4 regions of the Streptomyces sp. NPDC059248 genome follow, and region 1 is predicted to be linked to each of the others. Evidence: riboswitches for the same ligand, from Rfam matches in the RefSeq annotation. Region 1 holds a riboswitch; each other region holds the start of a gene.
The links. A riboswitch is a leader RNA that binds a small molecule or an ion and turns the genes downstream of it on or off. The one in region 1 is predicted to bind cobalamin.
Positions count from the first base shown of each region.

Region 2: it holds a riboswitch for cobalamin, as region 1 does, so the genes downstream of both, ACFXG1_RS05485 (prenyltransferase/squalene oxidase repeat-containing protein) here and metE (5-methyltetrahydropteroyltriglutamate--homocysteine S-methyltransferase) in region 1, are expected to answer to the same signal.
Region 3: it holds a riboswitch for cobalamin, as region 1 does, so the genes downstream of both, ACFXG1_RS29375 (ribonucleoside-diphosphate reductase subunit alpha) here and metE (5-methyltetrahydropteroyltriglutamate--homocysteine S-methyltransferase) in region 1, are expected to answer to the same signal.
Region 4: it holds a riboswitch for cobalamin, as region 1 does, so the genes downstream of both, ACFXG1_RS02310 (ABC transporter substrate-binding protein) here and metE (5-methyltetrahydropteroyltriglutamate--homocysteine S-methyltransferase) in region 1, are expected to answer to the same signal.

Region 1 is NZ_JBHYZV010000131.1:1,418-3,608, forward strand. It holds gene metE (5-methyltetrahydropteroyltriglutamate--homocysteine S-methyltransferase) at 1-983, opposite strand, end outside; cobalamin riboswitch at 1,151-1,376, opposite strand; gene ACFXG1_RS32030 (S8 family serine peptidase) at 1,557-2,191, opposite strand, start outside.
Region 2 is NZ_JBHYZV010000008.1:57,451-59,641, reverse strand. It holds gene ACFXG1_RS05490 (hypothetical protein) at 1-530, opposite strand, end outside; cobalamin riboswitch at 655-729, opposite strand; cobalamin riboswitch at 840-969, shown strand; gene ACFXG1_RS05485 (prenyltransferase/squalene oxidase repeat-containing protein) at 1,200-2,191, shown strand, end outside.
Region 3 is NZ_JBHYZV010000098.1:2,159-4,349, reverse strand. It holds gene ACFXG1_RS29380 (GntR family transcriptional regulator) at 1-133, shown strand, start outside; cobalamin riboswitch at 518-651, shown strand; gene ACFXG1_RS29375 (ribonucleoside-diphosphate reductase subunit alpha) at 805-2,191, shown strand, end outside.
Region 4 is NZ_JBHYZV010000003.1:95,208-97,398, forward strand. It holds gene ACFXG1_RS02305 (FecCD family ABC transporter permease) at 1-199, opposite strand, end outside; gene ACFXG1_RS02310 (ABC transporter substrate-binding protein) at 196-1,212, opposite strand; cobalamin riboswitch at 1,251-1,399, opposite strand; gene ACFXG1_RS02315 (Mov34/MPN/PAD-1 family protein) at 1,405-1,827, opposite strand; gene ACFXG1_RS02320 (amino acid permease) at 1,930-2,191, opposite strand, start outside.

The DNA.
Region 1 (2,191 bases):
CGGTCCGCCAGGCCGAGGAGCGTACCGAGCGTCGACAGCGCCCGCTCCAGATCGGCGGCCCAGATGTTGCGGCCGTCGACGACGCCCGCCACCAGCCGCCTGCCCGGCAGTCCGCCGACGGAGGCCAGCGCCGCGAGATTCGCCGCCGCGGGTCCCGTGAAGTCCAGCGCCAGACCCTCGACCGGGGAGTCGGCCAGGATGGGCAGCGCCACGCCGAGCCGGTCGAAGTAGGAAGCGACCAGCAGCTTCGGCCGGTCCGTGAGCCCGCCGAGCAGGGCGTACGCCCGGGCCGTGGCGGCCAGTTCGTCCAGGCTGCGGTCCGAGACGAGCGCCGGTTCGTCCAGCTGGACCCAGGCGGCGCCGGCCGCCCGCAGATCGGCCAGGACCTCCGCGTACACGGGCAGCAGCCGGTCCAGCAGCGACAGCGGTTCGAATCCGGCGGGCGCGCCGGGGGCCGCCTTCGCGAGCAGGAGGTAGGTGACCGGGCCGACCAGTACCGGGCGGCCCGTCAGGCCGAGCGCGGCGGCCTCCCGGAACGCGCCGACCTGCGCGGCGGAGTCGGCCGTGAACACGGTGTCGGGCCCCAGCTCCGGCACCAGATAGTGGTAATTCGTATCGAACCACTTCGTCATCTCCAGCGGCGCGGCCTCCTGTGTGCCGCGGGCCATGGCGAAGTAGCCGTCGAGCGGGTCGGCGGCGACCGCCGCGCGATGCCGGGCGGGGATCGCGCCCACCATCACGGTGGTGTCGAGGACGTGGTCGTAGTACGAGAAGTCGCCCGTCGGCACCTCGGCGATGCCCGCGTCCGCGAGCGACCGCCAGTTCGCGGCGCGCAGCGCGACGGCCGTGCGACGCAGTTCGGCCGCGGTGACACGGCCCTTCCAGTAGCCTTCGACGGCCTTCTTCAGCTCCCGGTCCGCCCCCTGACGGGGGTAGCCGTACACGGTGGACCGTGCTGCCGCGGCTGCGGACTTCGTGGTCACGGAACTCTCCTTCGCGAGTCTTCTCCTGTGAGTCCCGGTGACGGGACGAGAACGCGAAGGGACGACACGGCGGACGGGTGCCGCCCGGCGCGTCCGTACGCGCCGCGGCCCCGCCGCTCATTCGTCGCCGACCCGCCCTCGAGGTCACCGGAAGACCGTGCGCGCACCGGCGCACACGGACGACGGGCAGGTCTTCGGACTCACGGGCACGTCCACCGGTCTCCCGGCGGGCACCTACTGGCCGTCGCTTCCCGGGTCCGTCACGGACCCAGTGCGTATGACGGCGGTCGTTCCCACTCACCGCTGCGGGGCAGTCCCGGATTCCCACCGGGTTCCCTCTTACGACGCCTCCCGTCCGGCTGACGGGGGCGAACCAGTCGTACGTGTCACCCTACGGCACACCGGCCCCGGCCCGAGCGAATCCTCCCCGGCCCGAACCGGCGACGGCCCGCCGGATTCCCCGAGGGGACCCGACGGGCCGTCGTGTTGTCGTGCGGTCGTGCGGTCGTACCGGATGACGACCGGTCACCCCGGTGGTGGGGCGTCGGAGGTCCGGTGATCAGCCGGTCGTCGTCACCGGGCCGCGCGCGCCGGCGGCGCCAGGTCCGGCCGGTCCGTCACCCGGAGGGCGTTGACCAGCGGCTTGGCGTATCCGCCCCGGGCCACGAAGCGGACGTTCAGCGTGCCGTCGGTGACCGTCACCGTATAGGCGCGCTGGACCGCCGCGTACGATCCCGCCTCCAGGGCGATGTCGAGGGCGGGCAGGACCTGGACGCCCTCGGCGAGTACGTCGAAGACCCGCTTGTCGGGCCGGGTCGACGACAGTTCGGCGAAGCCGAGTTCCACCGTGTAGACCCCGTTGGGCACCCCGTCGAAGCGGTACTCGTACATGCCCTCACGGGCCGTGCGGAACAGCCCCGGGTCGTCGGTGCCGGAGACCGCGCGACCGGTGGAGCGGGTCGCGGACGCGCCCTGGTAGCCGTACGAGCCGTTCGTATACGCCCGGTCCGGGGTCCAGGTGTCGCCGAGTACGTCGACCGACGACGTCCGGGCGCCGGTGTCGAGCGCCGCCCGGTAGCGCGGCACGACGACCGTGACGGGTACCGAGAGCACCGGCGAGCGTCCACTCCGGGACTCGATCCTGACCGCGGACGTCAGGACCGTGCCGGGGGCGAGACCCGCGGTGTCCACGGTGATCGTGAGCGGTG
Region 2 (2,191 bases), on a different contig from region 1:
GTGCCGTTGAAGTTGCCGGAGGGGCCGAAGTATCCGGGCTCCGCGGTCTGCCAGTAGCGGTGGATGTCGGCGATCAGATTGCGGGAGGCGGAGACGCGGGCCGGGTCGATGCCGGCGGCGTAGGCGTTGAGGGTGCCGCGTTCGTAGTCGGTGACATAGGGGGTCGCCGACGGCCAGCCCGGGGTGGCGAGCAGATTGCGGTAGACGGTGCGGGCGTTCTTGGTGGTGTCGCCGCCGGGGGCGACGTCGGCGGGGGCGGTTCCGGCGGCGGCGAAGGCGCTGAACGCCCACTCGTTGGAGAGTCCGGAGCCGGCGTAGGAGCCGTCCGCGGCCTGGAGGGTCTTGAGGTAGGCGACGCCGTTCGTCTTCGACGCGGCGATCTGCGCCGGGGTGGAGGTGGCGGACGCGGTGGGCGTACCGAGCGCGAGGGTGAGGGCGACGGCGGCCGCGGGGACGGCGAGCGCGCGCGGCCGGAGCCGCCGGATACGGGGCGCCGCGGTGCCGGTGCCGGTGCCGGGGGTACGGGACATATGGCCTGCTCCTTGGTGGGGGACGCCGGCCGGTCCGCGCCACCGCGGCCCGTCGGGGCTCGGGGGGCGTCGGGCCGCCGTCCGAACGCGAGGTAACGGCTTCCTGGATGGTGCGTCGCCGCATGGGCATTCGGACTCGGTACGGCTCCCGCCGTCCCACACCGTTGCGCGTCAGTCCCGGATTCGCACCGGATTCCCCCATGTGACAGCCCTGGACGGTACCCGAGGGTCAACAACCGCGCCACCGGCCGCGTTTCGGCCCCGCAAAGGTTTCCCGGGAGGGGGCGGGGCCGTCTTGACGGTCTCTTCGGCCACATGTTCCACTGCGGCTGATACACGCTCATCCCCAGGGGAAGCCGGTGCGAATCCGGCGCTGACCCGCAACCGTGGGCCCGCCGTACGGCGGGCGAGCCGGACTGCCTGGGGTGGGTGCTCTTTTCTGCGAGAAGCGCCGTCGAGGACTACGGCGTGGTCGACCGGCTCCACCGGCGTCTGTGCCGTGCCGTGGGGCCGCCCGCCACGTGTCGGGCCCGCGCGGACGAACGAGGGGCCGTGGTGGGGACGTACCGACGCTCGATTCAGCGCGCCGACCGGTGGTGGAGAACCCGGCGGCACGGCCGTGGCCGCCCGGGGGCGCCTGTCGCCGTACGCGGCCCGGCTCTGTCCGGAGTGTCCGTCCTGACCGCGGTGTTCCTGCTCGTCCAGGGCGCGGTGTACGCCGCCGCTCCCCCGGCGGCCGCCGAGGCGCCCGAGAAGTGCACCTCCACGAAGGGGTCGGTCGTCGCCGTCGACTTCGGCGCGTTCGACGGGCCGGTCGTCCGGGGCTGCGACACGACCCCCACCACGGGCTTCGAACTGCTGCGGACCGGCGGGTTCACCACGGCCGGGACCCAGCACGACGGCGACGCGTTCATCTGCCGGATCGGCCACCCCTCGGCGCCCGACGGCAAGCAGTATCCGACGCCCGACCGGGAGAAGTGCCTCGAAACCCCGCCCGCCCAGGCGTACTGGTCGTACTGGGTCGCGGCGCGCGGTGACAAGGACTGGCGGTACAGCGATCTGGGCGCCAAGTCGCGGCGGCTGAAGCCGGGCGATGTGGACGCCTGGGTCTTCGGCGCCACGCAGATCGGCGGCGCGGGCGGGAAGCCGTCCTTCACACCGGACCAGGTGCGGGCGGGCATCGGGGCGGACGAGGTACGCACCCGGGCCGCGGGCGCCTGGGCGCAGCGGCTGCTCGTCGACGGCGAGCGGGTGGAGCTGGAGCCGGGCCGGGCCAGTGATCTGCTGACCACCGAGGCGGCGTACGCGCTGGCGGCGACGGTCGGGAAGAGCGGTGTGCTGGACCGGGTCTCGGGGTATCTGCGCTCCCGGGTCACCGACTACGCGTATCCGCGGGGCGCGGACCAGGGCCCGGATCCCGAGGCCGCCGCCCGGCTCGCCCTGCTTGCGGAGATCACCGGGAAGGACCCCGCGGACTACGGCGGCCACGATCTGCCGCGCGATCTGCTGGCGGCCGTCTGCCCCCGGCACACCGATGGGAGCCCGCTGCCGGGCTGTTCGGCCGAGGGCGACTTCCGGCACGCCGGGACCACCGAGGCCCAGGTGCTGGCGTTGCTCGCCCTGATACGGGCCGGGGCCGAGCCCCCGGACCGCGTCGTCGC
Region 3 (2,191 bases), on a different contig from region 1:
TGTCGGCCTGCCGATGCTGATGCTCTCACGCCACTCGCTGGACGCGCGGGGCGAGCCCGTGGAGTGGGTCCGCTCGGTGTACCGCGGCGACCGCTACAAGTTCGTGGCCCGCCTCCGCCGCCCCCAGGACTGACGCCACCTTTTCGGGGCCGCCGGCCCCGAGCTTCTTTTCGCCGGGGCGGCCCCACATCCACGGGGCCGCCCCGGCGAAGGCATGTCCGGGCGCCGCGCCCCTGCGGGGGCGGTCGGGTGGAGGCTTCCACCTCAGCGCACCGCCACGGAATCCGCGTCCCGCCCAGCCCGATGACGACCGTACTCGACCTCACGCCATCGTGGGCTTGTCGCGCGGTTCCGCCCCCTATGCCTTCGGCGATGGGGGGACCCCCAGCGCCCCTGAACACCTTCACCCGGCCCCGCCCCGCAGGGGGAAACGGCCTTCACCGCACCGCCCCCGCAGGGGAACCGTGGCTCGCGAGTGAGGGACGCGACACAACATGTGGGGGCAACATCTTCGGGGTGCCCCCACATGTATGCTCGTCTCGCTGTCGTCGCAGAGGAATCCGGTGCGAATCCGGAACTGTCCCGCAACGGTGATCTTCGGCGTGCTTTGTCACACCGCGAGTAAGTCCGGCCGTCTGCCGACAGCGCACCGCGTCGTCCGACCCGGTGCCGAGACGTCCGGGCCTCGTGGTTGGGCCGGTGGACGCCGTTGCGTGCTGCCCGCCCACGGGCGCGGTCCGCCCCGGCCTGCCCGCCGAACTCCCCGCCATCGCGGTCCGTGAGCCGAGCGAGGGAGAGCACCACGTGACCATCGCGCCTGCCGATCCGGTTTCGGGCATCACCACTGCGGTGGCGAACAAGCCCGAGGACGGCCCGGGGACCGCGCTTCTGCGGACCCTGACCGACCTCACCGCCGATCTGCCGGACACCGACCCCGGCAGGGTCGCCGCCGCCGCGCTCCGCGGCCGGCACCCCGGGTCGGACGTGGCGGAACTCCATCAGCTCGCCACCGACGCCGCCGCGGGCCTGATCTCCGACGACCCCGCGTACTCCCGGCTCGCCGCCCGGCTGCTGACCAGGACGATCGCCGCCGAGGCCGAGAGCCAGGGCGCGGTCTCCTTCTCCGCCTCGGTCCGGGTGGGCCACACGGAGGGCCTGATCGCGGACCGTACGGCCGCCTTCGTCGCCCTGCACGCCGAGCGGCTCGACGCCGTGATCGACCCGGCGGGCGACGACCGGTTCGGCTACTTCGGCCTGCGGACCCTCTACAGCCGCTATCTGCTGCGCCACCCGATCACCCGGAAGGTCGTGGAGACCCCGCAGCACTTCATGCTCCGGGTCGCCTCCGGTCTCGCCGAGGACGATTCGGTCCGCGCCCTGGACGAGGTCGTGGCCCTGTACGGGCTGATGAGCCGGCTCGACTACCTGCCGTCGTCGCCGACGCTCTTCAACTCGGGCACCCGGCACCCCCAGATGTCGTCCTGCTATCTGCTGGACTCGCCGCTGGACGAGCTGGACTCCATCTACGACCGCTACCACCAGGTCGCCCGGCTCTCGAAGCACGCGGGCGGTATCGGGCTCTCGTACTCCCGGATCCGGGCCCGGGGCTCCCTCATCCGGGGGACGAACGGCCACTCCAACGGCATCGTCCCGTTCCTGAAGACCCTCGACGCCTCCGTCGCGGCCGTCAACCAGGGCGGCCGGCGCAAGGGTGCCGCCGCCGTCTATCTGGAGACCTGGCACGCGGACATCGAGGAGTTCCTGGAGCTGCGCGACAACACCGGCGAGGACGCCCGCAGGACCCACAACCTCAACCTCGCGCACTGGATCCCGGACGAGTTCATGCGCCGGGTCGACGCGGACACCGAGTGGTCCCTGTTCTCGCCCGCGGACACCCCCGAGCTGGTCGACCTGTGGGGCGACGAGTTCGACGCCGCGTACCGGGCCGCCGAGGCGAAGGGCCTGGCCCGTAAGACGATGCCCGCCCGGGAGCTGTACGGGCGGATGATGCGGACCCTCGCGCAGACCGGCAACGGCTGGATGACCTTCAAGGACGCCGCGAACCGCACCGCCAACCAGACCGCCGAGAAGGGCCACACGGTCCACTCGTCGAATCTGTGCACCGAGATCCTGGAGGTCACGGACGACGGCGAGACCGCTGTCTGCAATCTGGGCTCGGTCAACCTGGGCG
Region 4 (2,191 bases), on a different contig from region 1:
ACGGGGTCCCGGCCGCGGTCGTGTCCGCCGGCGTGGACGAGGGCGTGGACGAGGGCGTGGACGAAGGCGCGGCGGTCTTGGTCAGCACGACCCGGGGCGCGGCCGTGTCCGGCTCCGGGGCGCGGGGACCGGGTACGGCCGCCGCCCCCGGGACCGGGGCCGGGGACGGGCCGGGCCCGTCCGGTGCCGCGGGCGTCATCGGGTGAGCTGCGGGGCCAGCTTGGCGATCGCGTCCGGCGCGCGGACGCCGACGACCGCGTCCGAGAGCGGCAGGACGGCGAACTTCTTGTTCTTGATCGCCGGGACGTCCTTCAGCGCCGGGTCCTCCAGCAGCCGCTGCTTCTTCTGTTCGAGGCTCGTGGCGCCGTAGTCGTAGATCACGATCACCTCGGGCTTACGGGCCACGACCTGCTCCCAGGTCGCGTCGCCGAAGCTCTTGGGGATGTCGGCGAAGACGTTCCGGCCGCCCGCGCGGGCGATCAGCTCGTTGCCGATGCCCTTGCCGCCGACGGTGAACGCGGTCTTGTCGCCGCTGTCGTAGACGAACACGGGCACCGGTGCGGCCTGCGTCTTCTTCAGCCCGGCCGCGGTCTTCGCGACCGTCGACCTGGAAGCGGCGATCCACTTCTCGGCCCGGTCGCGGACGCCGAAGGTGCGGCCGACCTCGTCGATCTCGCGGTAGACGTCGTCGAGGGTCGTCCGCTTCTCGGTGCAGTACTCCAGATTGAGCCGGGAGTCGATACCGGACTTCTTCAGCTCCTCGCGGGTCCGGCCGTCCTTGGCCTCGAAGGCGCTGGCGTAACCGCCGTAGACGAAGTCGGGGTTCGCGGCGAGGAGCTTCTCCTTGGAGGGATACTCCTTGGCGATCACGGGGACCGACTCGTACGCCTTCGCGTAACGCGGGAGCACCTTGTCGTCGAGATAGGCGGTGCCGACGAGGGACTTCTCCAGGCCCAGCTCCAGCATGATCTCGGTGACGTGCTGGTTCATCGTGACGACCCGCTCCGGGGGCGCCTTGTACGTGGTCTTCACACCGCAGTTGTCGACGGTGTACGGGAACCCGGCGGCCGAGGCACCGGTCTTCCCCGCGTCGGAGCCGGACTTGGAACCGGAACCGGAATCCGAACCGCCGCAAGCGGTGAGGACAAGGGGGAGCAGCGCCGCTGCCGTACCGGCTATGAGGGTACGGCGGCGGGACGGGCGTCCGGACATGCTGATGGCCTCCTCCGGGGATTTCCGCGTCCCCTGGGTGGTGGAAGAGGGCGATGGGTCAGTTCCTGGCTGACGGCCGCGGACATGGGCTGGTAGGCACGTGTCAACGACCGGTTCACAGTGGCGGGACCGCACCGGATTCGCACCGGCTTCCTGGGTCCCACCGCCCCGTATGGAATTGAAGCTGCCGGGTCAGTATGCCTTGACGACCCGGATCTCCTCCTCCGTGACCTCTCCGTTCACGATCCGGAACGAGCGGAACTGGAACGGCCCGGCCGCGTCGGAGTCCGCCGTGGAGACCAGGACGTAGTGCGCGCCGGGCTCGTTGGCGTAGGTGATGTCGGTACGGGACGGATACGCCTCGGTCGCCGTGTGCGAGTGGTAGACGATCACCGGCTCCTCGCCGTTGTCGTCCATCTCGCGGTACAGCTTCAGCAGATCGCCGGAGTCGAACTCGTAGAACGTGGGCGACCTGGCCGCGTTGAGCATCGGGATGAATCGTTCCGGCCGGTCGCTGCCCTCGGGGCCCGCGACCACGCCGCACGCCTCGTCGGGGTGGTCGGCCCTGGAGTGCGCGACGATCCGGTCGTAGAGGTCCTGGGTCAGGGTCAGCATGCGGATCAGGATAAGCGGGGGCCGTCCGGACGGCGGAAGGGCCGGTCCGTATCGTGCCGCGATACGGACCGGCCCTTCTCGCATACCGGACGGCCGGACGGCTCAGCGCTTGGCGAAGGCCGCGCCGTCCGGGTTCTTCGCCCGCAGGACGAGATACGAGACCAGCAGGACGAGGGCCCAGAGCGGGGCCACGTACAAGGAGATCCTGGCGTCCTTGTCGATGCCCATCAGCACGATCACCAGGCCGATGAAGGCCAGGGCGAACCAGCTCGTCCAGGGCGCGCCGGGCGCCTTGAAGGAGGACTCGGCGACCTCGCCGCGAGCGACCTTGGCGCGGTAGCGGATATGGCTGACCAGGATCATG